One region of the Alteromonas sp. H02 genome, then DNA from elsewhere that is predicted to be linked to it. Evidence: predicted binding sites of a transcription regulator. Region 1 holds the regulator's gene; each other region holds the start of a gene.

Region 1 (10,110 bases):
GGCCGTATGGATGCTTCACAAGAAATGACCGACGTACAGTCTTTTGCTGTACTGGAGCCTACTGCTGATGCATTCCGTAACTTTTATGACCCAGAAATGAACTACCTGTCACCAACCGAAATGCTGGTTGAGCGGGCTGACTACCTGAATCTGTCGGTACCGGAGATGACTGCACTGCTTGGCGGTATGCGTGTTCTCGACGCCAACTATAAAGGGATGGATCATGGTGTACTCACCAACACCCCGGGTAAACTGAACAATGCATTCTTCACCAACCTGCTGGACATGGGTACCAAATGGAATAAGACCAATGACGAAGGTGTGTATAAAGGCGTAGACCGTGCGTCGGGTAAAGCCAAATGGACTGCCACACCGGTGGATCTGATTTTTGGTTCCAACTCCGAACTGCGTGCAATTGCTGAGGTTTATGCTTCTGCTGACGCTGAGAAAAAGTTTGTCGCAGACTTCGTAGATGCATGGGTAAAAGTAATGCAGAACGATCGCTTCGACCTGAAGTAATCCGTAATTGCTAAATAACAAACAGGTGGCACTCAGCCACCTGTTTTTTTATGTTTCTAGGGTAGATATCCGGCGACTTCCAGCACCTGTCTTACCTGTCCTTCTGTAATACCGCTTGGACAAACACCGCGATTGATCAATTCCTCACGGATCACCGATGGATCGCAGGGCGATAGTACCTCGACTTCCTTTTTGATGTACTTAGCCAGTTGCTGTTGCAGTTGTCGGGTTAAACAAGACATAAATACCTCTTATACGCTTTGCCTGAGTCAGACACCATCCAGGATTGGCGAGCCAAAAGTCACTTAATGACTGTTAGGCGACATTATGCTTCACTGCAGCATAAACCGGGCCACTGTCATTTTTATTATTCGAATCAGAGACATGGAGAAATATAGCAATCCGGCGACCAGTCAGAGTGTCAAAATATTCGACAAATGTGACCACCATAAAGAAAAACTGCCACGATAGAGTAGATAAAACGCTATAATCGCGAACCTCGGCATCCACTGACACTTGCTATGAGCCACTCTTCACAAAAAATCGGCCGCTGGCACGGCGCTGGCTTATTAACCACCACTCTGCTCGGTACCAGTGTGTTTATCCTGCCACAGATGACCATCGGGCTCGCCGGTCATTATGCATTATTAAGCTGGGTGCTGCTTATTCTGGCCATTCTCCCGGTGGCAATGGTATTTGCCAAACTGTCCTCACAGCATCCGCATGCCGGTGGTCCGGCTTTCTTTGTGGAAAAGGCCTTTGGCGTTACCGCTGGCAGAACCATCGGGATGTTGTTTTTGTTTGTAGTACCCATCGGGGCACCCGCCGCCATCATAATGACCTATTGGTTTATTGAAACCCTGCTACAACTCAACGCCGCCTGGTCGCTGCCGGTCCAGCTGGCTATTTTAGGACTACTGCTGGTGCTGAACTATCGGGGGGTTCAGTTTTCGGCCACCTTACAGCTTGGCCTGACACTTATTATTACTCTGGTGGTTTGCGCTCTGGTTATTGGCGGCAGCCTTATGCCAGCTCCAGCGACTCTGACTTCTTCCGCTTTTCAGCTGGACAGCACGTTAGCGGCAATGGGCCTGGCGTTCTGGAGCTTTTTAGGCATTGAAGCTTTATCCCACTTGGCTAATGATTTTCGGGATCCGAAACGGGATCTGGTGCCAGCAATTATGCTTGGCACGCTGTTAGTGGGCGTTATCTATATTGGCTGCACTTATCTGCTGCTCGATGTCAGCACAGAAAATACCCTGGCCATGGTGGCCGTGTTCAACCAGATTGTTGGCGGTAATGGTGCTTACGTGATTGGTGTACTGGGCGTTGCCGGTGGCCTGGCTACGGTGAATGTTTACACGGCCAGTTTGTCCCGGCTAACCTGGAGCCTGAGTCAGGACGGCGTGTTGCCCGCATACTTCAATACCCTTAACCGGTATGGTGTGCCACAGCGAGCTTTGCAGGCTATTTTACTGATCATGTCGATGACGCTGATCATCACCCACTTTTCAACGCACAACCTGGAAGATCTGATTGGCTGGGTGAATGGTGTTTTTGTGCTGATTTATCTGGCCAGTATGCTAGCCGCGCTAAAACTACTGTCACCAGCGCATCGTCCGCTGGTATATTTTGGCTGCCTGTTTTGTAGCATTGTCGCCCTGGGCCTGGGCAGTAAAATGCTTTATGCCCTGGCTTTATTTACTCTGTTTGCGCCCTTATTGTGGTATCAACAGCGGCACCTCAGCCTGAAACGCCCGGGTTGCTAGAGCACGCTAACAGTCGATGACGATGCGAAGCCCATGGACCGCGCGTCGCTTTTAGGCACTTTATTGAGTAAGTTACCGCGCCAGTGGCCACAAGCCTGCTCGGTACTGCTCGCCTCCTGAATAATACTCAACATCTTCACAATGGCGTCGGTCATAGCAAAATTGCTGTTAGTGGCGGCCAGTACCTGCCGCTTCATATCGGGTTGGGTGATTTTCAGCGACTTTATCACCTTGCTTTCTTCCAGGTGGTACATCGCAGAAGACGGCAAAATCATCAGCCCTTCGCCCTGAATAACCTGACGCAGTCCGGTCATCAGTTGCCCTGAGTAGGCTTTATCATGCTTAAGGGCTACGCCTGTGTCATGTTCATATTTCTCGATCAGGCGTCCGAGGGCATCTTTTGGCCCCGGCGTTAGCAGTTCGAACTGACTCAATTCCCAGAAACAAATCGTGTCGCGGTTTTGCAATAACTGATAATAGGCGGAGGCTTCGTTAACGCCCACTACCAGATACATAAATTCTTCAATTAGCGGGTAGGCCGACATAAAACGTGATTCAACTTCCTGCTCGTAAGTCAGCGCGATATCCACCTGATTGGTCTTCAGCCACTCTTTTACCGCGTAGGACGGGCCTGTGCTGATCTCAAGTTTTAGCTGGGGATGAAACTCATTAACCATGGCAATTAACGACATCGACAGTACATTGCCAATCGACGGCAACATACCAACACGAACAACACCATGCTGATTTGCGGCTAACTGATGTAATTCCATTTTAGCGGCATTGATGTCTTCGATCAGTTTCTTCGCGTGTTTTTCGAAAACCTCGCCGGCTGCCGTCAGACTCACTCCTTTAAAGCTTCTCTCAAACAGGGCACTACCCATTTCCCGTTCCAGATTGGCCAATTGCTGACTGATCGCAGGTTGTGCGATATCCAGTTCCCTCGCTGCAGCGGCAATACTTCCTTTTTGAACCGTAACAAGAAAATACTGAAGCTGTTTGGAATTCATTTATAGACTACTCAACTCGTCAACTTTTATGGCAAACTGCTGTAAATCATAGGTTTGTTACATTTCAACCAACCTACAGCGAATCGGTCACTTTCATTTTTAATTTCAGCAAGTTACATGCCACCAAATGGTCAGGTTCAGCCTTTAATTTGTTAAGTTTTTGTAGCCCTCTCATTTATTATAAAATATTTTATTTGCTATAGATGATACTAAACCTTTGTTTTTAATATAATTTTTTCACACCTCAATATTTTCTTTATAACCCTCAACATTCTTTTTTCTTCCTGAAACACTTGCTCTTTTTTTAGTCTCTGTATTGTCGTCAGCAACGTCTGACGCGCTCATTCAGTCCAAATAATGTTTAAATTTGGTGCTTTTACGAACCAATTTGGGGCAATTTTAGCCAGCGACGTGATTTCACGCCTATCGTAATTGCACCTAAAAAGATCATAGCGATATGACAATTTAGGGAACACATGATGAAACTCAAGAAATTAAATGCAGCAATACTGGCAGGTCTTGCCGGTTATTCGCTTTCGATGACTGTCGCAACCTCTGCATTAGCAGAAGAAGAGGCAGCGGAAGAGAATGTTGAGAAAATCGCAGTTGTGGGTGCCCGTGGTGCGCCTCGCTCCGTAACCAGCTCTCCAGTACCGGTAGATGTATTAACCGCTGAAGACATTACTGGTGTGGCGTCATCAGACATGAACGACATCATGATGACACTCGTTCCATCATATACCCTGACCCGTCAGCCAATATCTGATGGTGGTACTTTTATTCGTCCGGCGCAATTACGTGGCCTGCCAACCGACAAAACCCTGGTTCTGGTTAACGGTAAACGCCGCCACCGCGCAGCATTAGTTGAAATTGGTGGTTCTGGTACCCAGGGCCCGGATATTGCCACTATTCCTTCAGCTGCACTAGGCAGTGTTGAGGTTCTGCGAGACGGTGCAGCGGCACAGTATGGTTCTGACGCCATCGCTGGTGTTATCAACTTCCAGCTTAAAAACAATGCCGAAGGCGGTTCATTATCGCTGGATGTTGGCCAGTATTATGAAGGTGACGGCGACCAGTATACCATTGGTGGTAACAAAGGTTTTGCACTGGGTGACGACGGTTTCTTAAGCATCTCTGCCGAAGTGACTGATTCAGAAGCGACTTACCGCGGTGAGCAATATTGTGAAAGCTGGTTCTGTGTAGACGAGCAAAGTGATGAATACATCGCTGCAGCAGAAGCAATGGGCAACTCAGTGCACGGTTCACCACAGGTACAACCCTGGGGTCAGCCAAACTACAGCGGCGCAAAAGTATTCGTAAACGCTGGTTACGCGCTGAATTCAGATATGGAAATTTACTCCTTCGCCAATTATTCAGAAAGTGAGGGCGATGGCTCATTCTTCTATCGTTACCCGGGTAACGGCACTATCGAAGATCTGCGCGAACAAGATGGTTCTATCTACAGCCCGCTGGAAAAATTCCCCGGAGGTTTCACGCCACGCTTCTTTGGTGATATTACTGATTACTCTTTCGCGGCTGGTCTGAAAGGCATGGCAGGTGACCTCGGCTATGATTTTAGTGGTCGTTACGGTTACAACGAAATTTCTTATACCCTGAAAAACACCATCAACCCATCAATGGGCCCTGATTCGCCTACTTCATTTAAGCCAGGCGATCTGAGCAACGATGAATTACAATTCCAGGCTGACTTTACCTATGACCTCGCGGAATACGTGCTGGCGTTTGGTGCAAGCTACATGGAAGAATCTTACGAAATATCGGCTGGTGATGCTGCATCAGTTGCAGTTGGTCCGTACTCTTCACCTGATCCATGGGGTTTCTGTGACGGTACAGCATCCGCTGACGCTTTGGCCTCTGCTTTAGCAAATGGCCTGGATTGTAGCGATCCCAATGACCCGGTTTATACTGCTGTAGGTGTTGGTTCTAATGGTTTCCCTGGTTATTCAGCAGACTACACTGGTACTTACGAGCGTGATTCTTACGCTGTTTATGCTGATATCTCTGGAGACATCACTGATAAATTATTCGCACAGGCGGCGATTCGTTACGAAGACTATTCAGACTTTGGTTCTGAGCTGGTTTACAAAATCGCCGGTATCTTCCAGGTAACTGACGAAATCGCAATTCGTTCGTCATTCGGTACCGGTTTCCGTGCCCCGACTCCAGGTCAGCAAGGTACGACCAATGTATCAACCCGTCTGCCTAACGGCTTCCCGGTTGCAACAGGTCTGTTCCCAGCCAACAGTGCAACAGCTCAGGCGCTGGGTGCTTCACCACTGGATCCGGAAACTTCAACCAACTTTACTTTGGGTGCTACAGCAGATGTAGGTAACTTCACTTTAACAGTGGATTACTACCGCATCCTGCTTGAAGACCGCGTAAATGCGATTTCAACGCTGGATGTATCGGCAACTGAGGTGGCTGACCCGGATGCAGATGGTTATGATGCTTATCAACGTTACCTGGCACTGGATGCTGCAGGTGTAGAAGGCGCTAACACTATCGGTGGCGTATTCTACTTCCAAAACGCATTCGATACGGTAACCCAGGGTATTGATATTGTTGGTACCTATAACTTTGAATCTGAGTACGGTGATACCACTATCACAGCTTCAATGAACTTTGCCGACCAGAACTTTAACTCTGATCCGCAGGTTTACTTCAATAACGAAGCTATCTACGACTTCTTAAATGGTACGCCAGCTACTCGTGGTGTTTTATCTGTAAAACACGCTATGGATGATATGTCATTTACTGCTCGTATGAACTACTTCGGTGGTTACTCAAACTCTGACGGTGGCAGTCAGGTGTCTGCAATCCAGATCTTTGAACCTGAAGTTATGTTTGACCTGGAAGGTACTTACTTCATCAGCGAGATGCTGTCTGTGTCAGCCGGTGCCCGTAACCTGTTCGACAACTACCCGGATGCGGGTGAGATTGGCGAGACTTGTTGTGGTCGTATCTACCGTTCTGACTCAATTGTTGACTGGCAGGGTGGCTACTACTACATGCGCCTCAACATGAGCTTCTAAGCAGCTTATCCCTGAAAATAAACCTGTTATCGACCAGCCTCTAGGCTGGTCGACTTTATCAGGTCACTCATCGCTATCAAGGCGACAAACCGCACAAAACGTTATAATTTCTACCGTATAAAAATAATAAAAAACCGAATAATTATTTAACTAGTGGAGCACTGTTGTTATGGAGATTGAACTCGTCTGGTTCGTCCTCACTTTGTGCGTTGCGGGCGCGGTCGCAGGCATAACTTCTGGCCTTTTTGGCAACGGAGGAGGTTTTGTTGTAGTCCCAGCCCTTCTCGCCGTATTTCCTTTCTTTACCCCCAATTCTGAAGAGTTAGTAAAAGTAGCTATTGGTACCTCATTGGCATCCATTGTTATTTCCAGTGCTCGTTCAGTCTTAGCACACAAGAAACGTGGGGCAGTCGATTTTGACATGCTTAAATCATGGTCAGTATGGATCATACTCGGCGTGCTTGGCGGTGTAGCCATCGCTAATCACACCAGCAGTAATGGCCTGACAATGGTTTTTGCCGGCGGCGTTTTACTCTATTCAGTTTACTTCCTGTTTCCTGAATTTGTAGTTCGTCCCGGTATGACTTTTTCGATGCCACAAGGCGTGGGCAAAAGTGTTCTTGCTTTTATCATTGGTGGCTTCTCTGCACTGCTTGGTATTGGTGGTGGCACGCCGACAGTTATCACCATGGTGATGTGTCGCCGTACCATTCAACAAGCGGTAGCAACGGCTGCTGGTGTTGGGTTCTTAATTGGTTTACCCGGTGCAATTGGTTTCCTGTTTATGGAAAACACCAATCCACAGGGCATGCCCGTTGGCACGGTTGGCTATATAAATCTACCGGCTCTGCTAGCAATCAGTATTGGTTCAATTCTGACCGCACCGATTGGTGCATCAATGGCACACAGCTTTAGTGAAAAAATGCTTAAACGCCTGTTTGGTATTTACCTGGTGATTGTGTCAGTCGCTATGTTTGCCAAAGCGTTATAAAGCTCACACATTAAAATAAGAGGAACAGTCAATGACTTATAATCCATCAAGACGATTATTCTTAGGAGGCTCACTGGCCGCTTCAGCCGCTGGTGCTACGGGTCTTATCACGCCTGCAGGCCTGGCCGCAGCGCAACCAATGAAATCGCCTAAAATCATGTATGGACCAACCCCGGGCGTAGCAAAACTGAACGCCAACGAAAACCCTTATGGTCCAAGTGATATGGCGCTCAAAGCCATTGCCGAAGCAAGCAGCACCGGTGGTGCTTATTACGCCTACCGTGCAGGCATGTATTTACGCGATATGCTGGCTGAATCAAACGGCCTGAAGCCGGAAAATGTGTCAATTACCGCTGGTTCAAGCCTTATCCTGGCTTTTGCAGCTTTTGCTGCAACCAGTAAAGGTAAGATTCTTGGCCCAGACTTATTCTGGGACACCACGTCAATGGCCCCTGTTCGTCAGGGCGGTCCGGAAATAGTGCGCGTACCTAACAAAGCCGATCTGAGCATCGATCTGGATGCCATCTACAATGCCATTGATGATGACATTGCCATGGTACACATCTGTAACCCGAATAACCCTACCGGCAAACTGCTGGATCCAAAGGAACTTCGCGAGTTTTGTATCAAGGCATCGAAAAAGACACTGGTACTGGTAGATGAAGCCTATAACGAGCTGATTGAAGATGGTCCTAAGCATTCAATGATCCCACTGATCAACGAAGGTCATAACATCATTGTTGCCCGCACTTTCTCGAAAATCTATGGCTTAGCCGGTATGCGGGTTGGTTATATGCTCGGCAGCGAAGAGAACATGGAGTTCATTAACAAATATGGTCTGGGTGGTTACTCAATTAACCAGGCTGGTCTGGCTGCTGCAATTGCCAGCTACAACGATGAAGCCTTTAAGGATTTCTCGCGCCAGAAAGTCAAAGAAGGTCGCGACATCATCATGGATGCGGTAAAAGCTAACGGCTTAAGCGCGTTACCATCAACCACTAACTTTGTGTTTGTGAATCTCGGTGACGACGGCGACGCCAACGCATTCCGCAAAGCGATGGAAGAACAGGACGTCCTTATTCGTGGTCAGTACCGTACCTATCAGCAATGGTCACGGGTGAGTACCGGTCGCATTGAAGATGTTAAGAAATACGCGGCTGCGGTGCCAAAAGCGCTGGATGAAATGTATAAAGCCATTAAGGCTTAAGCCGCTACCCGGTCCCTTGGACCGCATGTAACGACAGAAAACTCCGGAAGCAAAAAGGCCGCTGTAAAAGCGGCCTTTTTCATTGCTTATTGAGCATGGACTAATCGTTGTCGAGTTCGTTTTCCTCGAAATCCACGTCAATGCCCATTTCTTCCATGATGCGACGCGCTTCAGCCGGTATCCGGTGCGGATTATCTTTACGCAAATCCTCATCATCAGGCAGTGGCTGTCCAGTAAAAGCATGGACGAAGGCTTCGCATAATAATTCAGAATTAGTGGCGTGACGAAGGTTATTGATTTGACGACGGGTACGCTCATCGGTCAGTACTTTTAGTACGTTGATAGGAATCGACACCGTGACCTTTTTAACCTGCTCACTCTTTTTACCGTGCTCTGCGTAAGGGTAAATATATTTTCCGTCCCACTTTGCCATGCTCTTTCCCAGCTCTGCTATCATTATTGTAATAAGAAACTTTGTTTATACCTGTACAGCAAATTCCTGAACGACTCGGATAACCCGGCATTGGTGCGGCCACCCAGTTCGTCATGCTGCTGTATTCACAGCGCAATTTAACCAAAATATTCGCTATAAAGGTATTAAACCACAGAAAACATCAATTGAGCAGTGTAAACTGCTTGACGTCTAGACATATATTCTTTAGTTTAGACGTCTAAACGTCCAATCGAGAATTTATCACCATGGTGTCATACGCGCAGGGGATCGATGCCCTAAATCAGTCTTTGTCAGAATTACGCGACATCGATGTGTCATTTGAGTTTTTTCCACCCGGTAACGAGAACATGGAAAAGACCCTGTGGAAGTCTGTAGAGCGTCTGGCGCCGTTAAATCCTGCGTATATGTCCGTAACCTATGGCGCCAACAGTGGCGAGCGCGATCGTACCCATGATGTAGTAAAGCGTATTCAGCAACAAACGGGCGTTACCGCCGCACCGCACCTTACCTGCGTTGATGCCACAGCCGACGAGTTACGCCAGATTGCCCGCGATTACTGGGATTCAGGTATTCGCCGTATCGTCGCCCTGCGTGGCGATTTACCCAAAGGCGTTGAAAAGACCGATATGTACGCCTCTGATTTGGTTGCTCTGTTAAAAGACGTTCACGACTTTGATATTTCGGTTGCCGCCTACCCGGAGAAACACCCGGAAGCCCCTAATGCCCAGTTTGATCTGCTTAATCTCAAGCGCAAAGCTGAGGCCGGTGCCAGCGAAGCAATCACCCAGTTTTTCTTCGATACCGGCGTATTTCTGCGCTTCCGCGACAGAGCGGCCGCTGCGGGTATCGATTTAGACATCGTGCCGGGTATCCTGCCGGTCACCAACTACCAGACACTGGTGAAGTTCGCTGGTTTCACCAACGTTCACGTACCCGGCTGGTTACACAAACTGTATGAAGGCCTTGATGCTGACGATCAAACCACCCGTAATCTGCTGGGTGCTAACATCGCTATGGAACAGGTTAAGGTACTGGCGAAAGAAGGTGTTAAGCACTTCCACTTTTACACTCTTAACCGCAGTGAGCTGAGCTACGCTATCTGTCACA
Region 2 (10,110 bases), 2.5 Mb from region 1:
ACCAGTCAATCGCTCTGGCGGCAGCCGGCGCAGAAGTTCGCCATGTCGGCAAGGTAAATCAGTCAGACAGCGCCTTTAAGCAAACACTGATTAAGCACGGTATTGACTGCCAGTTTTTGCAATGTGTGGAGGCGCCTTCCGGCCACGCCATTATTCAGGTTACCCCCTCAGGCGAAAACGCCATTGTACTGTTTGGCGGCGCCAATCAGGAAATCGGCAGTAAAGAGATTATGCATGCGCTGGATAAAGCCCGGCCGTCAGACTGGGTATTAACGCAGAACGAAACCAGCGGCCTGGCCGAAACGCTTCAGCAAGCCAAACAAAAGCATATTAAAGTGGCTTTTAACCCGGCACCAATGAGTGAATCGGTGAAGTCTCTGCCCCATGAATGCATCGACCTGCTGATCGTCAACGAAGTAGAAGCGGCTGAGCTTTCCGGCGAGCGGGAACTCGATGCTATTATTGAACACTATAAAACTCAGTGGTCACATGCTGAGGTTATCATTACACTGGGTAAAGCCGGTGTGATTATGCTTAAGAATCAACAAACCATTCAGGTCGACGCTTTTGTAGTGGATGCAGTAGATACCACCGCAGCCGGCGATACCTTTATCGGCTATTTTTTAGCGGCTTACAGTCAGCACGCGGATGCCCGTCAGGCATTAAAACGGGCCTGCGCGGCATCAGCCATTTCCGTCACCCGGGCTGGCGCGGCTCAGTCGATCCCCGAAGCCAAAGAAGTGGATCGCTTTTTAGCGAAACACACCGGCTAAACGGCAGAGTAAAAAGCATTAATTGAGAATACTATGACGCACAAAATTATTATCGACACGGATCCGGGCATCGACGATGCTATGGCGATCTTTTTTGCCTTTCAGTCACCTGAAATTGACGTACTTGGCCTGACCACTGTGTATGGCAACATTCCGGTTAGCATGTCGGCCCGCAACGCACTCACATTATGTGATATCGCTGGCCGCCAGGACGTACCGGTTACAAAAGGTGTCGCGTTACCCTGGGTAGGCCCCGAGTCTGATTACGCGCACTTTGTGCACGGCGACGACGGCTTCGGTAACATCGATTACCCACCTTCAACCCGCGAGGTTGACCCTCGTAGCTCGGCCGAATTCATTGTTGAAATGGCCCGCAAGCACCCAGGCGAGATTACCCTGGTAGCCATTGGTCCGTTAGGCAATATTGCCCTGGCGCTGCGCCTGGAACCTGAATTACCAAAACTGGTAAAAGGGATCAGCATTATGGGTGGTGCCGCTTTTGTACCCGGTAATGTTACGCCGGTAGCGGAAGCGAACATCTGGAACGACGCCCACGCGGCTGACATTGTTTTCTCAGCCGACTGGGAAGTTAAAATGTTTGGTCTGGACGTTACCCTGTTTGCCCCAACCGACCCGAAATTTGTTGATATTCTGGCCGAGAAAAATCCGGTGATGGGTGGCTTTATGCAAAAAGCATCACAGTTCTACATTGATTTTTACTCGCAAAATCGCGACGAAAAAGTGTGCTTTTTCCACGACGCCTTCCCGATTGCGCATTTGGTGAAGCCGGAACTGTTTGAGTTTACCCGTGGCAACATTCGCGTATCTACCGACGAATTAAACCGGGGCCAGACTGTAGTCGCCAAGCCTGGCACCACCGCCAGCCCGCTCTGGACCGAAGCAAAATTTGTGCAGGCCGCTACCGGCGTGAAACACGACGAGCTTTTCCAGCTGTTTATCGACACTTACGCTCTGTAAAGTATTACGCCCTGCCACCTGGCGGGGCATTTTATTCCGCCTATGACTAACACCAAGCCATTAACCCGCCGGGCACTGCGCCAATCACTGCGCGCTCAGCGCAATGCCTTAAGCCCCGGCCAGCAAAGTGAAGCAGCCCGTTTACTCAGCGAGCAGATTCAGTCGATTATGACTCAGCCAAACAGCACCGTGGCAGGGTATCTGGCTAATGATGGTGAAATCGATTTAACACCCACCATAAAAGGTTGCCAGCAAAACGGCGTAGTTACACTACCTGTGTTACACCCGTTTACCGGTAAGCATCTGCTGTTTCAGACCTTTACTGAGCAGACAGAAATGACATTGAATCGCTTCGGGATAAGCGAACCTGCCCCCAACAGCACGGCAATCCGTTTGCTAAATCAACATCATTTGCTGCTAATGCCATTAGTAGGATTTGATGCTCAGGGTAATCGTTTGGGTATGGGCGGCGGCTTTTACGATCGCACTCTGGCCAATATTAACGCCCTGGATAACCGACCTACCCTGGTTGGCGTTGCCCACGATTGCCAGCAGGTTGATGAATTACCCATTGAGCCGTGGGATGTGCCATTGGATCTTATCGTTACCCCAACGCAAATCATCTCCACCCGCTGATCCAACTTATACGCTCTTCATTTCCGGCCGTGATATTCAGTTTTTAACGCGGGCAGATCCTATAATTCCCTATGCGAAGTGAGGCAAATTCGGCTAAAATACCGCCTCTTTTTTTCAGCGGGTATTAGCATGGATCAGAACGCGAAAAAGCAGGCCGTTGGCCGCGCTGCAATTAAATATGTTGAGCCAGACACCATTATTGGCGTTGGTACGGGCTCTACCGTTAACTATTTCATCGATGCACTGGCCGATATTAAACATCAGATTGCTGGTGCAGTATCTAGCTCGGTCGCTTCCACTGAGCGCTTAAAAGCGCTGGGCATAGACGTATTTGAACTCAATGAGGTCGACAGCCTGTCTATTTATGTTGATGGCGCTGATGAAGTTACCGAACACAAGCACATGATCAAAGGCGGTGGCGCGGCACTGACCCAGGAAAAAATCGTTTCTGCAGTCGCTAAGACCTTTGTGTGTATCGTGGATAACAGCAAGGAAGTGGGCGTACTGGGCAAGTTTCCTTTACCGGTAGAAGTTATCCCCATGGCACGTTCTTATGTGGCCCGCGAACTGGTAAAACTGGGCGGCGATCCGGTTTACCGCGACGGCATAGTAACCGATAACGGCAACGTAATCCTGGACGTACACAACCTGGAAATCCTTAACCCGGTTGAGCTGGAAAAAGCCATTAATAACATCCCCGGGGTGGTAACCAACGGGATCTTTGCATTACGTGGCGCTGATATTGTGCTGGTTGCTACCGACGACGGTGTGGCAACACGGTGATAAACCATCAGACACTACTGGATGAGCCCTGGCAAAACCGCCGGGGCCTGACATGGCTAAAAACGACCAATTCGTTCCTAGATATTCCAAAGTGATGCAACAAAGCGCTTTGTTCTACCCGGGAGTTTGTGGTACTTTACCCGTATAGACGTCCAGATGTCTCTTAAATTCCCTGACTGAGAGCGATGTAATGAGCAAATTTTCACTATCAAAAGATAAAATTAAGATCTTGCTGCTGGAAGGTGTGCACCAAAGTGCCCTGGAAACCCTGCAGTCTAATGGTTATACCAACATCGAGTATTTAAAAACCTCGTTACCGGAAGATGAACTCATCGAAAAGATCAAAGACGTTCATTTTGTGGGAATTCGCTCACGTACTCAAATTACTGAAGCTGTGGTTGATGCGGCCAGCAAACTGGTAGCCGTAGGCTGTTTTTGTATTGGTACCAATCAGGTCGATCTGAAAGCGACTCAGGCCCGCGGCATTCCGGTATTTAACGCACCGTTCTCAAACACCCGCTCGGTAGCCGAGCTGGTACTGGGCCAACTGATCCTGTTACTGCGTCGGGTACCTCAAAAGAATGCTCAGGCGCATCGTGGTGGCTGGGACAAGAGTGCTGAAGGCTCTTATGAAGCCCGTGGTAAAACACTCGGTATCATCGGTTATGGGCACATTGGTACCCAGCTGTCTATTCTGGCTGAGCACCTGGGTATGCGCGTGCGCTTCTTCGATATTGAAGACAAACTGGTACTGGGTAACTCCGAACAGGTCAAATCAATGGATGACCTGCTTGCCATGTCAGACGTAGTCTCTCTGCACGTACCGGAAACCCCGCAAACCAAAAATATGATTGGTCAGGCGCAACTGGCTAAAATGAAAAAAGGCGGTATTTTAATTAACGCCTCACGCGGTACCGTGGTCGACATCGACGCGTTAACTGAAGCACTGGCCTCCGGTCACATTGGTGGCGCTGCTATCGATGTATTCCCGGTTGAGCCTAAGTCAAACAACGAAGAGTTTGAATCACCACTGCGTCAGTTCGACAATGTTATCCTCACTCCACACGTGGGCGGTAGCACCCAGGAAGCGCAGCAAAATATCGGCATCGAAGTGGCTGGTAAGCTGGCCAAATACAGTGACAACGGTTCTACTCTGTCTGCGGTTAATTTCCCGGAAGTATCGCTGCCAGAAAATGTGAAACGCTCTCGCTTGCTGCATATCCACGAAAACCGCCCTGGCGTTTTAACCCAGATCAACCAGGCATTTGCAGCCAAAGGCATCAACATTGAAGCGCAGTACCTGCAAACCAACGCCGACATTGGTTACGTGGTTATCGACGTAGAAGCCGACAAAGCCGAAGACGCACTGTCTGAATTAATGCAAATCGACGGTACTATCAAAACCCGCGTACTGCACTAATCAGGCTTCACCGGATAAATTATCTAAAAGGCTGTCTTCATTTAGACGGCCTTTTTTATGGGTAATGCAACGGCATCAAAACCGACTGTCGTACCGCTCAGGAGATCCCCGCTCAAACGCATGCGGGGATGACGGGGTTGCAACATGCGCGGATGACGGGGGTTGCAAAATGCGCGGATGACGGGGGTTTTTAGCGTAACTAAAAAGGCTTACAAGGTTGTTTTAACATGAATTAAAGCAGCCACAATCATTCCGTCTTCCCGGAATTTGCGCAGCAAATATCCGGGATCTCCCTATAAAGCTCAAGTTTATCACCGCAGTCAATTCGACCGCTCTTAACCTGTTCGGTTATTGCGAACTATTGATAAACAAAAAGCTTCAGGTAATCCGTAGGCTTGTCACGGACGACGAGCCAGGGGCAGCGCGGGCAGGACGCCCGCTCTGCTCGTTAGGTTTGCCCTTTTTGTTTCTCAATAGGCTTTTTCGCAATTTAGAACTGAGCGACGCTGTTATGAAGAGCCTAAGGGGTGGCCTCACTGCCACCCCTGGTCGTCGTCGGCGACCCGACAAAATGTTGGTATAACCTTAGCTTCTGATAAGGATTTATCGGATGAGGCAACCTGCTCAGGAGATCCCCGCTCAAAAGCATGCGGGGATGACGAAGGAGGTGAATGCGAAGATGACATAGGAGGTGCATGCAGGGATGACCGAAATTTTTAGCCGCGTATTGATACCCTTTCTTACACAAACAACAAAGGCTGTCTTTAAAACAGCCTTTGCAATTAAACTCAACGGTAGAGTCGAATGAGCCCTATGCTTAAAAGAAGTTGTAAACCAGGGTAACCGCTGTTTCGGTATCCAGTTTTTCAACGCCTTCAGCAACATTACTGTTGTGGTCAAGCCGTAAAGAGACCTTCATTGATAAAGAACCACTGATAGTCGCAGTTAATGCAGACTCAGCGCGTGATTTGGTGTTTTCAGAACCCACCTCGGTACTCGCTGTTTGGGTAAACTTAGCCGTATCAGAGATAAACCATTTAAACGCTGCAGAGCCACGAACAATGAAGCTGTCATTGTCTACACCTGCTTGCGTCTCAGCCCACGAGTAACCCGGACCGACACTGTATTCAAAAGCAGTCTTTTCCGTTTTCCACATCTTTTGTGACCAACCGCCGGCCAGTGTTGCCTGATAGGCGAAGTTACTGAAACGGTCATCTTCATAAGAAGAGAACGCAAACAAACGGTGATCAGGATTTTCTAACTTGTAGTTACCCTGCGCTGATGCGAAGAACTTCTGTGCCGATGTACGCTCTACTTCTTCACCATCCTGAATAACCGTTTCCTCTTTATAGAGACCTTCGATTTGATAATCGTTACTCCAGTTTTCAAGCTCTTGCTGAGCGGTAATACCGGCTGTAGCAGAAGTGGTTTCGGTGTTACCAGTGGTAACTATCAGACCGAACTCACCATCCATTGTGAATGGCTTTGGTTCATCCTGAGCAATAGCGCTGGCAGCAACGCAGGTACCGGCGATGGCAAGTAGTAGTTTTTTCATGCGGGGGGTTCCTAAATAAATTCAAATCCTGTTCGCCAAGTCTGAGGGGAGAAGACTCGCTCAATGGCTAGAAACCGCTATGTTAAAGCATCTCAGAGCAAAATCAATTCATCACGAGGACTAAATTCAGAAAAAACGGTAGACAATAGTCACGGCCGTTTCGGTGTTTAATGACTGCGCATTATTCACCGGGCTGGTGTTATGTTGCATAATGAATGAAAATTTTAGCGCCAGTGATTCAAATAAATTAGCGCTCAAGGATGTCTCGGTACGCGACTTGATGTTTTCATCACCCGCTTCCATCGAGACAAACTGACGAAGTTTAGCCCCGGTTGGCCAGATGTAATGATATTCTGCCGAAGCCCGGACAATAAAGCCATCAACCTGATCGGCACGCTCGCCGCTATCGAATTTAGCAAAGGCATAACCCGGTCCTACACTGTATCGGAAGTCGCTGATTTCGTTTTGCCACATTAGTTGTGACCAACCCGCTGCAATAGATGAACGGTAGTCGTAACCATTAAAACGATCATCTTCGTAATCGCCATAGACGAATAACCGACGGTTTTCCTGTGCCAGTTTGTAGTCGGATTGGGCGTAGGTATATAAGCGCTGTGCGGTGGTTTGATCGACCACACTGTCATCCACAGTTACTTCGGTTTCCTTATACAGAAACTCTACCCAATAGTTATTCGAGAAGCGCTTGGTTTCGTGTTCGGATTTAAGACTACTCTTAATCGAGGTCGCGTTGGTATTACCCGAGGCAAATATCACCCCAAGTTCGCCGTCGAGCGTAAACTTATTCTTTTGATCTTCGTCGTATTCGACAAAGTCGGCATGATACAAGGTACTGATGAGATCTTTATCAGCGCCGGATGCCGACATACAAAACAGCGCCAGAACAAGTGGCGCTGCCTTCGCTATAAATTGGTGTAACATGGAAGCAGTTTTTATGTTTTGTTTTTATTGCCTAAAGAGCGTTTACAAAACAGACACTGCCACCTTGTTCGTTTCTTTTTGGGCAAACAGTTTGGCGTTTTGTAACACTTCGTCGTCTAGCGGCAACAACCGCACCATGTCGGGTGATATGATATCCAACTCCGGATACCGTTCCCGCTGATAATGAGCCGTTGACAGCCGTATAGCACAGGTTAACAAAGACACGTCTAAGTCGCTAGCCAATTTCACCCGATTGTGAGCAAATTTAACCGGATAAAACAACGGCATAGGCAGCTTCCACTGTTCCATAATTGAACCACTGCATTCAGTGAATAAAAATCCGAAGTGGGCTACCTGACGATCCCAGGGCGTACCTGGTGAATCATCTTTCGCATACTGTTGATATTTCTCAGGTTCGCACTTTGCAATCACCAGTTCACTCAGGTTCTGCAAAATCCCCATAACAAAAAAGCGGTCGCTGCCACGCACGTTCATGTCTTTGGCGAGATATTTTGCCAGCATGCCGGTAAATACCGATTGCTCCCAGTGTTTATCAACAATCAGGCACTGGTTGTCAAAATGTTTAAAGGCAATGTTAGCAGTTTCGGCCAGCACCAGGTTATACAGCGCCTCACCACCAATAACGCTAACCGCTTTGGTGATGGATTCTATTTGCGAGGGGAAGCGGAAAAGTGCACTGTTCGCCAGACGAAGTAATTTGGCGGTAAGCGAAGGATCGATGCTGATGAGCGCGGCGATATCGTCCATATCTGAGCGCGGATCGTCCAGCACATTACGTAACCGTAAACAGATATCCGGTAACGTAAAAGATTGCGTTGCATATTCAATAAATTGATTCATTACCCTGTGACCTTTCCTCGATCATAAATTAAGTATATCAGAGCGTTAAAACCTCGCTGCGTTATTTATCTGGTTCATCACCAAACAAATCCTGTTGCAGCGGCTGCGTATCGGATTGGCTATTCGACTGTGACTTACGACGTTGATAATAGCGCTTACGTCGCTTACAGGCATCGAGTATTACGCGTCGCGTGCCGTCATCAATATGTAACCAGTACAGCCGCTCTTCGCGGGAGCGAAAGCAGCCCTGACAATACCCTTTTGGCCCACTTTGACAAACGCCAATACACGGACTCGGGATAGTAAAAAACTCAAGCTGAGCTGGCTGCTTGTCGTCTGCCATGGTTACAGAATTTAATAATCAATATTATTAGCTTAGCACGCCTTCACAGGCGTAAAGTATAGTTTTTAATCAGTTAGTGTATATTCAATGGTAGAGACTACGCGCACCTGTTTGATGTGGGGGTGCTGGCTATCCCTTTCAAAAATAGAAAACTGGCCCTGATTTGCCCGTTTGATTTTACCCAGTTGACTGTTGGAATCATCGGCAAACTTCTCTGCCACTTCACGGGCGTTAATGGTTGCTTCCTCTATCATTTCGGGTTTTACTTCGTTTAACCGGGTAAATATAAACTCTGTACGGGCATTATAGTTTTCGGTACTCAGTGCTACGCCCTGCCCGAGCAAATCAGATAAGTTTTGCTGCACACTGCGTACTTTCATCACATCGGCAGAATACACTGTCACCGTTTGCGTGCCGCTGTAGCGAAACTTTACGCCATTATTGCTGCCATAACGCTGGGCCAGCTTATCAGTCACCTCAGGCAGTCCTACGGTAATCTCCGCAAGATCTATACCTTGTAGAATAAGATAAGCTTTTACCTTCTCGCTATTAGCCGACATGGTGTTGTATAACGATGTGAGGTCATTGCCGGCTTCAACAAACTGTAGTGGCCAAATCACTTTATCAGCCACATACTCACGCTCGGACAAGCCCTTTACCACAACCGAGCGCTCCCACTGTTTGGCTTCGATTAACGCATTACCGCCCAGGCCTCCGAGTGCTGCTGCGCCGAAGAAGATACCCAGAGCCAATATTCCGGCAGCACCTTTATCCATGTTATGTCCTTTTGATTATGATTGATTACGCCACTCACTATAAAAAGACATTATGGCAAAATCAGGTCGTTCTAGCGATGATTCAGGGCGATTCAGCGGGCATACTGAACGGTTTAAGTCAGCTAACCTGCTCAGCAGATACCGACTCTGATCCCGTCTGCAGGAAGCCGCTTGCGTCTATCCGGTATCTCCTAATCTGTCATGGTGCGGTTAAAACAATAATCGAAAAATACTATTAACGTGAGTCAGACTGCTCAGGAGATCACCGCTCAAAAGCATGCGGGGATGACGGAGATATCGCATGCGGGGATGACGGAGATATCGGATGCGGGGATGACGAGGGAGGAGCATGCGGGGATGACGGGCTTAATTTAGCCCGGTGACGATTATTTCTTAGCCCACCTATCCTGTCATGCCGGAAGCCGCTTGCGGCTATCCGGTATCTCCTTGCAATGTCCAGGTTTAACACCGCAGTCAATTCGGCTGCTTTACCTGTTCGGTTATTGCGAACTATTGATAAACAAAAAGTTTCAGGTAATCCGTAGGCTCGTCACGGACGACGAGCCAGGGCAGCGCGGGCAGGACGCCCGCTCTGCTCGTTAGGGTTGCCCTTTTTGTTTCTCAATAGGCTTTTTCGCAATTTAGAACTGAGAGGGGTCCAGGGGGGGCCTCACTGCCACCCCTGGTCGTCGTCGGCGACCCGACAAAATGTCAATTATTCTTAGCTAATTAACTGTCTCGATTAGTTTAGACAACCTGGTCAGGAGAGCCCCGCTCAAAAGCTTGCGGGGATGACAGTATTTTTTTGCGGGGATGGCGGGATAATTAATACCGGATCAAAGCCCACACTCCCCGTCTTCCCGGAAGTTTCGTAGAAACTATCCGGGATCTCCCAATATGTTATTGGCTTTTTGATGAGGCAAACAAAAAAGGTTGTCTACAGTGAGACAGCCTTTTCAATATTCTTTTGTCCGAACAGTCAGACTGTTCAGGAGATCCCGGTCTTCGCTGAGCGAAACCGGGACGAAGAAACGCTTTAGCAGGAG
Region 3 (10,110 bases), 2.4 Mb from region 1:
GCTTCATAAGTTGCACACCGTTAGCTTCGGCTTCCAGACCTTTATCGACTTTCAAAAACGGCACAACGCGTTTTTTCTGCCACAGGTAATGAGAAGAGGCTAACCCTTCGATTTCACGATCGAGTGTGTTTTCAAACAGGATTGCGCCGAGGACACGCTCACCTGAAAAGGCGTTACAGGTTACGATACGGGTACGCATTGCGTGCACCATGTCGAACATTTCCTCATCGTTTGAGTACTCTGATTCTTCGATACCGTAAAGTTTAAGTGCTTTTGGGGTACTACCACCGCTTTGATCGAGGGCGGCTATAAAGCCCTTTTGGGTGATGATTTTATCCAGCATAGCTTGCTGAGCCTGTGATGCCATGTGCAACACTCCTTATTTTCTTATCCGTTTTTATAAACGGTTGTAGGGTTAAGAGAAATCATTTATTAGGCATGGGAAGTCTCGTTTTATCAGAGCTTTAGCAGTGCTTACGGCGCTATGACAAACGGTCTTTCAGCCTGCGTATCCTTATGCAGGTGTCGCCGGAATACTGCTATTCCGGCGCCGGGACATTACTTTGCTGTTAGCGGTTTTTTTCTTCTAATATCGCTACTGCAGGTAAAGTTTTGCCCTCAAGAAACTCCAGGAACGCACCGCCACCGGTTGAGATGTACGATACTTTGTCTGCAATTTCATATTTATCTACTGCTGCTAGCGTATCACCACCGCCGGCAATTGAAAATGCATCGCTGGCAGCAATCGCTTCTGACAGCGCTTTTGTTCCACTTGCGAACTGATCAAATTCGAATACCCCTACCGGGCCATTCCAAACAATGGTGCCGGCATTTTTAAGGATATCTTCCAGCGCTGCTGAGCTGTCCGGGCCGATATCAAAAATCATATCGTCGTCGGTTACTTCACTAACTGGCTTAAGTTCGGCCGGCGTGTCTTCGGCAAAGGCTTTACCGGTGACTACATCCGTTGGTACCGGGATATCGCCGCCATTGGCCTGCGCCTGCTCAATCAAACGCTTGGCTTCATCAACTAAATCCATTTCCACCAGCGATTTGCCCACATTGTGGCCCTGCGCCGCGATAAAGGTGTTAGCAATACCGCCGCCTACAATCAGTTGGTCTACTTTATCAGCCAGAGATTTCAGCACGGTTAACTTGGTCGACACCTTAGAGCCACCCACAATAGCCACCATCGGGCGAGCCGGGTTATCCAGCGCCTTTGACAGCGCCGCCAGTTCACCTGCCAGCAATGGACCAGCCACGGCCTGTGGGGCAAACTTTGCCACGCCATGGGTGGAAGCCTGGGCACGGTGGGCAGTACCAAACGCATCCATCACGAATACGTCACATAACGCGGCGTACTGCTTCGACAGTGCCTCGTCGTCTTTTTTCTCACCCTTATTAAATCGCACATTTTCCAGGATCATGCATTGACCGGGCTCAATGTCTACGCCATCCAGGTAATCTTTTACCAGTTTAACTTCGACATCCAGTACGTCGTTGAGGTAGTCCACCACCGGTTGCAGTGAAAACTCTTCGGCAGGCTCACCTTCGGTTGGGCGGCCCAGGTGCGACATCACCATCACTGCTGCGCCTGCTTCCAGCGCCGCTTTGATGGTGGGTAAAGACGCTTTGATTCGCGCGTCTGATGTCACTTTACCGTCTTTTACCGGTACGTTGAGATCCTGACGGATCAGTACGCGCTTACCTGACAACTCAATGTCTGACATGCTTGGGATTGACATAAGGTTTCCTTCTCATCCTGTTGAATTCAAATTAAATTATTCGTTGCCCGTTTGATACATCGCCAATGCGGTATCCAGCATTCGATGGGCAAAACCCCATTCGTTGTCACACCACACCAGGGTTTTCACTAACTGGCGGTGACTCACCCGAGTTTGTGTACCATCCACAATACACGAATGGGGATCGTGATTAAAATCCACCGATACCAGCGGCTCTTCGGTGTAATCCAGAATGCCTGAGAGGCGTCCGGTGCGGGCCGCACTAAGCGCCTGATTCACTTTATCGATGGTCACTTCTGTGGCCAGCGTCACACTCAAATCCATGGCACTCACGTTGATTGTGGGCACTCGCACGGCAATGGCTTCGAACTTACCGGCAAACTTGGGCAGTATGCGCTCTATACCGCGGGCCAGGCGGGTATCCACCGGAATAATCGACTGACTGGCGGCCCGGGTACGGCGCAGGTCGGGATGATAAGCATCAATTACCTGCTGATCGTGCATGGAAGAGTGAATAGTGGTGATGGTGCCGCTCTCCACCCCAAAAGCTTCGTCGAGCACCTGGATCACCGGCACTATGCAGTTGGTGGTACAGGAACCGTTCGATACCACTTTATGTTCTGGTAGCAACGTGTCTTCGTTACAACCGTAAATAATGGTGTTGTCCATATCCGGCGCCCCCGGCTGGGAAAACAGCACTTTTTTAGCCCCGGCTTCAATGTGTGCCAGGCCACTGGCTTTATCGGTATACTGGCCGGTACATTCCAGCACAATATCCACACCCAGCTCGGCCCACGGCAGACCGGTTATTTCGGTTTGATGACACAGGCGGATCACATCACCGGCCACGGTGAGCTGTTCGCCCTGACGCTCCACATGGCAGGCAAACCGGCCATGGGACGTATCGTATTTGAGCAGATGTGCCATGCCATCGGGATCAGCGATTTCGTTAATCGCGACGACCTGGATAAACTGATTGCGGCCACTCTCGTAGAGTGCCCGCAGTACATTTCGGCCAATGCGGCCAAAGCCATTAATGGCGAGTCTTACCATATTTTTATGCAGCCTAAAGGCCGGAGCAGATTAAAGCCCCAGCGCAGCTTCTACCACGGCGTCAACAGTAATGTTGAAGTGCTTGAACAGCTCGCCGGCCGGTGCAGATTCACCAAAGGTGTCCATGCCCACAATGGCGCCATTAAAGCCCACGTACTTATACCAGCTCTCTTTAGACAGCGCTTCAACGGCAACGCGTTTCACCACTGTAGAAGGTAGAACTGACTCACGGTAAGCCGCATCCTGACGATCGAACACGTCGGTGGATGGCATAGACACTACGCGCACTGCTTTACCCTGCTCGCTCAGTTTGGCCGCAGCGTCAACAGCTAGCTGTACTTCAGAGCCGGTGGCAATGAGGATAAGTTCCGGTGTGCCGTCGCAGTCCACCAGTACGTAACCGCCTTTGGCGACATCAGCAACCTGTGCTTCGCTACGAGGCTGTTGTGCCAGGCCCTGACGGCTGAAGATCAACGAGGTAGGCCCATCAGTGCGTAAAATCGCTTCTTTCCATGCCACCGCAGATTCTACCTGATCGCACGGGCGCCAGTTGTCGAGGTTTGGCGTAGCACGCATGGCAACGACTTGTTCTACCGGCTGGTGCGTCGGGCCATCTTCGCCCAAACCAATTGAATCGTGGGTATATACAAAGATAACCGGCTGCTTCATTAATGCTGCCATACGTACAGCGTTACGAGCGTATTCCATAAACATCAGGAAGGTAGCACCATAGGCTTTAAAGCCGCCGTGCAGGGCAATACCATTCATCATGGCAGACATACCGAATTCGCGTACACCGTAGTAAACATAGTTACCGCTGGCATCGTCTTTTTCTACGCCTTTACAACCGTTCCAGATGGTCAGGTTAGAACCGGCCAGGTCGGCCGAGCCGCCTAATAATTCAGGCAGTAGCGGACCAAAAGCATTCAGCGCGTTTTGTGAGGCTTTACGGCTGGCAATCGTATCCGGATTCGCCTGCAGCTTAGCAATATAGTCATCGGCTTTCGCCACAAAATCTGCCGGTACGTCACCGCTTAAACGGCGCTTCAGCTCAGCAGCCAGCTCCGGGTAAGCTTCGGCGTATTTTGCAAACAGCTCATTCCAGGCCTGTTGCGCTTCACCGCCTTTGCTTTTGCCATCCCAGCCGGCGTAGATATCAGCCGGCACCTCAAACGGTGCATGGCTCCAGCCCAGCGCTTCACGGGTAAGGGTAATTTCATCGTCACCTAATGGTGCACCGTGGCAGTCTTCTTTACCCTGCTTATTAGGTGAGCCAAAACCAATAACGGTTTTACAGCAAATCAGCGTGGGTTTGCCGGTTTGGGCTTTGGCCGCTTCAATGGCGCTGTTGATTGCTTCAGGGTCGTGACCGTCGATATCGGTGATCACATGCCAGCCATAAGATTCGAAACGTTTTGGCGTATCATCGGTAAACCAGCCTTCTACTTCACCGTCGATAGAAATACCGTTGTCATCCCAGAACGCAATCAGCTTATTCAGGCCCAGGGTACCGGCCAGTGAGCTCGCTTCGTGGGAGATACCTTCCATCAGGCAGCCATCACCCAGGAACGCGTAGGTGTAATGGTCGACTACCGCAAAGTTATCGCGGTTAAATTGCGCTGCCAGCACTTTTTCAGCCAGCGCCATACCTACCGCATTGGTAATGCCCTGCCCCAACGGACCAGTAGTGGTTTCAACACCGGGTGCGTAGCCGTACTCAGGGTGACCAGGGGTTTTAGAATGTAACTGACGGAATTGCTTAAGTTCGTCGATAGGCAGCTCGTAGCCGGTGAGATGCAGCAGCGAATACAGCAACATTGAGCCGTGACCATTCGACAGGACAAAACGGTCGCGGTTAGCCCAGGCCGGATCAGCCGGGTTATGTTGCAGATGATCGCACCACAGTACCTGGGCGATGTCTGCCATGCCCATTGGCGCACCAGGGTGACCTGATTTGGCTTTCTGAACGGCATCCATACTTAATGCTCTGACAGCATTAGCAAGTTCTCGACGAGACGGCATGTTGACTCCTGAATTGTATTTGAGTGCCAGTTGATGTGGCAATTTACAGTAATTAATAACACATCAGCGATGTACTAATGTATTTGTGTTTGCTGCAAATCGCTGCTATTAACTTACGGCAATCCTGCAAACAGAAATACACTTTCACTCAGAGCTTCATATTGTTACCCACCGGCCAGTGCAGTTCAATGTGTTTTGGTCTTGTCGGAGCATTTAATAACAGTAGCAATGCTCCCTGGCGGGCGATAGCCAGCGCCAGACTGTCAAGTAAACGTAACAAATAGACTTTTAGACGTCCAGAAGTAAAGACTGGTATTTATACATCAGCTTGCTACAATAGTTGCATGTGTATTGATCTACAATGAGCACAGCCGCCGTAAAACAGCGCCAGAACGGTATATTTATTGTTTGTAACGGTGTTCAGGTAAGCAATACGCCCCGAATATAAATTTAAATAAACACGGAGCATGTAATGGCAGCCCATTTATTTACGTCCGAGTCAGTTTCTGAAGGCCATCCGGACAAGATTGCCGATCAAATATCCGATGCGGTACTTGATGCAATCCTGCAGCAGGATCCCAAAGCGCGTGTCGCCTGCGAAACTTATGTAAAAACCGGCATGGTGCTGGTTGGTGGTGAAATTACAACTTCTGCATGGGTAGATATTGAAGAGCTCACTCGCCAGACCGTGCGCGAAATTGGCTATACCCATTCAGATATGGGGTTTGATGCAGACTCCTGCGCGGTACTTAATGCCATTGGTAAACAGTCGCCAGACATCAATCAGGGCGTAGACCGCACTCGCCCGGAAGAACAAGGCGCTGGTGACCAGGGTCTGATGTTTGGCTATGCCAGTGACGAAACCGAAGTGTTAATGCCTGCTCCCATTACTTATTCACACCGTCTGGTACAGCGTCAGGCAGAAATGCGTAAGTCGGGCAAGCTCGACTGGTTGCGCCCGGATGCGAAAAGCCAGGTAACCTTTATATACGAGGATAATGTGCCGGTAGGCATTGATGCCGTGGTACTGTCTACTCAGCATTGTGATTCGGTGTCTACCGAGACCGTGCGCGAAGCAGTGATGGAAGAAGTCATCAAACCAGTACTACCGGCTGAGTGGATTACGGCCAGCACCAAATTTCATATCAACCCCACCGGGCGCTTTGTCATCGGCGGCCCCATGGGTGATTGCGGTCTGACCGGGCGTAAGATTATTGTAGATACCTACGGTGGTATGGCGCGCCATGGTGGCGGAGCTTTCTCTGGTAAAGATCCCTCTAAAGTAGACCGTTCGGCAGCCTATGCCGGGCGTTATGTAGCGAAGAATATTGTGGCGGCTGGCCTTGCCAAGCGTTGTGAAATTCAGGTGTCTTATGCCATTGGTGTGGCAGAGCCAACGTCTATCAGCATCGATACTTTTGGCACCAGCCAGTACGACGAAGCAACCCTGGTAGCACTGGTTAAACAGCACTTTGATTTACGTCCTTATGGTCTTATCAAGATGCTCGACCTGGAACGCCCTATTTACCAGCCCACAGCTGCATATGGCCACTTTGGCCGCGACAGTTTCCCATGGGAAGCCACTGATAAAGCCGAGGCTTTACGCGCTTCGGTTTAAGCCACGCGCTTTTTGCTTACAACGCCAGACTCAGGTCTGGCGTTTTTGTTTTCAGCCCTAAACCACCTACTTCTGTAGGTGGTTATCATTCGTGGAAGGGCTTGGCCCGTATAGATAAGTCAGCAAATAAGGGGGTATATAGATTGTTGTCGGAGTCGCCGACCGCGACCAAAGGGTGTTGTGCGACCCGGTAACCGTGAACCACTCTGGACTCCCCGCAGCCCTTAACAGTGAAAAGCGTCATCGTCCCTGACAGAACAAACTAGACCGTCAATGACAACACTGAAGAAGGGCACAATTATTGTCCTTTCTTCGATTTAAACAGAGCCCCCTTTTAGGGGTTAACGCAAAGCCACCTTCTTTAGAAGGTGGATTCTTTACTTGTGCTAATAAGCATTGGCCATTGCTAAGGCATCCGGCAGGCCCATTCTGGCCAGATGTATATTTTGATATTCCCTTTGGTGGGTTACTTCCAGTTCGGCAAAATCCGGCGGTAGAAATTGCCGGCTGTGTATTTCGCTATCGAACGTTACTTCCACCAGAATTAGCGGCTCCAGATGTGCGGTAAACACATCTAATAATAACCTATGGCCGAAAAAACCGATGCGATAGCGTTTTTTCTCAACCCGCATATGTTGGGTGAGCGGCCACAAGTCATTAAACTGCTCTGCGCTAATAGAAATTTCTGTGTCGAGACGCTTTAAGCCAACTCCCTGTTCGACTGTCATAGTAAAGTCACCCCCTTCGTCTCTTATTGTAATATGCCGGTCTCCCTGAGCGGCTATGTAACCCTGCCTGACCAACACGGGTTTCCGCGTTTCCAGTAATCCTTCAGGTAAGTAAGTAACAACAAATTTTCGTTCAATTTCCCAGTCTGCTCGCATTATTTGATCCTCAGAGGGCAACGTCCGTGGCCGCCTTATCAGTGGTTCCGTATTGATTGAATCCCGAAAGCAACAATGTTCATTAACTACGATCTTAACTTTTTGTTTTATATATAATTACAACGTTATCTTTATGAAAAAACCGGCTTGTAGGGCGCTGCTTTTTATCTTTATTGATAACTTTAAAGCTAGCTGAGGCGGGTCTGTTTCGCCAGCTAAATCGACGAAATGCGGTGGTTAAAAAAAGTGCGTTTCACACTTGGTATCAGCTCTGATTAGGTCTATATTGGAAGTATGCTGCCGAAAAAGCCCGCGGTGCTTTATTTTCCGCAAAAGGCAAGCAGTTATAAAAATACTGGAATAACACTGCGTAGAGTAACTTTACGCTTTATTTGCACTCTCACACGGGAAGACCTTTCAATGAACAAGCTCCTTTTCCGCTTGTTTTTGTTTGGTTTGGTTGCGATGTTTAGTTGTCCGCTACTGGCCAATCAAGCTGCCATGTTGCCAGATTCTTCACTGGTTACCCAGCCCGTGGGAAACACTCAGTATTTTATTGCCTATCAAAGTAAGCGCCTGCCCAAGTGGAATTTTAGTGTTGAGGTTAACCGTTCTTATGCGGCGCGTTTTGCCAGCGATGCGCGCACGGTCCCCATGTCGGTGGTGGGCCTGGAAGCGGTCAGTTTATCGGCCCGGCGGGCACTGCCGGTTAATTCTGCACAATGGATTTATGCCACCATTCGTTCTACTCAGTACTCATTAACGCCTCAGGCCGGTGCCGTGCCAATGGTGAGCGACAGCGACAGAGCGGCGAGTGTAGGCTGGCAGTTTGGTGAAATGCGCGGCTTTGGTGTGGCCGTAGGCTACGAATACCGCGATGCCGGGCAGATTGATATCAACTCACTGGTTATGGGCGTGCACTACTATTTTTAAGACTGGTATTTTTAAGTCTGTCCTGCCGGCTACTCGCTCAGTATAAAATCAACCACACTGTCGGCATGCAGCACTGCCGTATCCAGCACTGGTAAGGGGCTGTCTTCTGCAGTTACCAGTAAGCCTATCTCAGTACATCCAAGAATAATGGCTTCGGCTCCTGCCGCTTTGAGGTTTTTAATGATCTGCAGGTAACGGCTAAGTGATTCCTTGCGGATAACCCCCTGACAAAGCTCTTCATAGATCACGCGATGCACATCCTGCCGCTCTGCATGTTCCGGCACCAATACCGACAATCCGCCCGCGCTGAGATGATCGCGCAAAAATCCCTGTTCCATGGTGAAGGCTGTGCCGAGCAAACCTAAACGGCGGTATCCCCGGGCCTGGCTTTCGGCTATCAGTGCGTCACCGATGTGCAACAATGGAATGCGCACCACATTTGCTATCTGAGGTGCCACTTTATGCATCGTATTGGTGCAAATCGCCAACGCATCGGCGCCGGCTTTTTCGAGACTTTTGCCAACGGATGCCAGATAATCTGCCAGTTGTAGCCAGTCATTGTTGTGTTGCAGTTCGGCGATACGCGCAAAGTCCACGCTGTAAAGGATCAGCGGTGCACTGTGTAACCCCCCTTTGCGTTGCTTAATTTGCTGGTTAATACGCTGGTAATAAGTCAGCGAAGACTCCCAACTCATCCCGCCGATAAGGCCCACCGTTTTCATTTCGTTTCCTTGCCTGAAGAGTTCGTTACTGATGAGCAGGGTAACCCACCTCAACCCGGTTTAGCCATTAATTACGGCGCGGGCGAGATGATCGGTATCCTGATGCGGGAGCGTGCGTATAAAGGTTTGCTGAATAATTTCTGCATCGGTACTGGCACGATGACGGCAGCCATTGAAATGCGACACCACCTGATTTTTGGTGCGCATCCACAAGTCCATTTGCTGTTCGCTAAGCACGTATTCCAGCGCTCTGACACTAAACGACATATCCACGCCGGCGGCGGCGTACAGCTTAATAAGCCAGGGGTGATCCACCACCCAGCCATCGGTATAGGCGGTGCCATTCGCCAGAAACTGATTAAGCGCCAGGCACACGTCGCGGCCATCATTGCCCCACTTTTGCAGGTGGTCGCGGCTCAATCCGTGGAGCGCCTCGGCTTTTTTATCCCAGTGTGACCACTGGGGGTACGGACGAATCAATCGACAAAAACGCGCACCATCACTCCTGATCACACCTACCTCTATGGGGTAGCTGTGAGAGCTAAAACCGCTGGCTTCCACGTCGATGATTGTTGGTATTTGCATGCCGCTTTTTCCTGTCTGTATCTTAAAGCTAGTTTGTTATTTGTCAGATGCAAATTTAAACCATAATGTAGCTGTACTTATTTAGTCTGGCCGGGTAAAACTCTGGCGCTGACTGCCCTTTGGCATTACTTCCGGCTAAACGTTTAATGCCAGGGGCAATCAATTACCGTGCCACTACAAATTATCGACTGAGTTGAATAAGGGATCATGTTTTTTATCGATAATTTTCTGGTAATGGCGTTTACTAACGCTCGTATTTTTGAGCCAGTATGACTCTCAGACATTGCACCCTGATGACCAATTCGTCACAAAAAAGGATCCATCTGGCTATGCACAGCGTATTGCACGAGTATTGAAGACTGTGCCACACTGGATTGCCTTTTCCCTTATTTAACTTTGGCTTTTATGACAGCGTCACTGAATAAAGTTACCGACACATCCACTCGTCATTTTCGTTTTTTTGATTTTGTTCTGGCTGCCACCTGTATCTTAATTGTGTGCTCCAACATTATCGGTGCGGGTAAAGTGGCGGAGATTGCTGGTTTTAC

Evidence for each region. Region 1 encodes MetJ, which represses methionine synthesis genes. Its sites were predicted from a motif close to TAGACGTCTAGACGTCTA; they were not measured.
Region 2: the regulator MetJ is predicted to act here: its motif matches at 3,308-3,325, upstream of serA (phosphoglycerate dehydrogenase).
Region 3: the regulator MetJ is predicted to act here: its motif matches at 5,102-5,119, upstream of metK (methionine adenosyltransferase).

What each region holds. Positions count from the first base shown of each region.
Region 1 is NZ_CM185021.1:987,845-997,954, reverse strand. Features, by position in the region: gene katG (catalase/peroxidase HPI) at 1-519, shown strand, start outside; gene AC566Q_RS04525 (hypothetical protein) at 576-761, opposite strand; gene yjeH (L-methionine/branched-chain amino acid transporter) at 1,041-2,288, shown strand; gene AC566Q_RS04515 (LysR family transcriptional regulator) at 2,285-3,298, opposite strand; gene AC566Q_RS04510 (TonB-dependent receptor plug domain-containing protein) at 3,778-6,351, shown strand; gene AC566Q_RS04505 (sulfite exporter TauE/SafE family protein) at 6,521-7,342, shown strand; gene AC566Q_RS04500 (pyridoxal phosphate-dependent aminotransferase) at 7,374-8,549, shown strand; gene metJ (met regulon transcriptional regulator MetJ) at 8,650-8,982, opposite strand; gene metF (methylenetetrahydrofolate reductase) at 9,249-10,110, shown strand, end outside.
Region 2 is NZ_CM185021.1:4,096,546-4,106,655, forward strand. Features, by position in the region: gene AC566Q_RS19005 (ribokinase) at 1-773, shown strand, start outside; gene AC566Q_RS19010 (nucleoside hydrolase) at 807-1,751, shown strand; gene AC566Q_RS19015 (5-formyltetrahydrofolate cyclo-ligase) at 1,794-2,387, shown strand; gene rpiA (ribose-5-phosphate isomerase RpiA) at 2,517-3,170, shown strand; gene serA (phosphoglycerate dehydrogenase) at 3,361-4,590, shown strand; gene AC566Q_RS19030 (DUF481 domain-containing protein) at 5,408-6,145, opposite strand; gene AC566Q_RS19035 (DUF481 domain-containing protein) at 6,272-7,084, opposite strand; gene AC566Q_RS19040 (HDOD domain-containing protein) at 7,127-7,945, opposite strand; gene AC566Q_RS19045 (DUF1289 domain-containing protein) at 8,007-8,288, opposite strand; gene AC566Q_RS19050 (SIMPL domain-containing protein) at 8,354-9,064, opposite strand.
Region 3 is NZ_CM185021.1:4,221,298-4,231,407, forward strand. Features, by position in the region: gene AC566Q_RS19580 (fructose bisphosphate aldolase) at 1-367, opposite strand, end outside; gene AC566Q_RS19585 (phosphoglycerate kinase) at 570-1,745, opposite strand; gene epd (erythrose-4-phosphate dehydrogenase) at 1,782-2,798, opposite strand; gene tkt (transketolase) at 2,829-4,820, opposite strand; gene AC566Q_RS19600 (hypothetical protein) at 4,969-5,100, opposite strand; gene metK (methionine adenosyltransferase) at 5,293-6,438, shown strand; gene AC566Q_RS19610 (CYTH domain-containing protein) at 6,825-7,322, opposite strand; gene AC566Q_RS19615 (hypothetical protein) at 7,743-8,255, shown strand; gene AC566Q_RS19620 (aspartate/glutamate racemase family protein) at 8,285-8,977, opposite strand; gene AC566Q_RS19625 (hypothetical protein) at 9,038-9,562, opposite strand; gene AC566Q_RS19630 (queuosine precursor transporter) at 9,968-10,110, shown strand, end outside.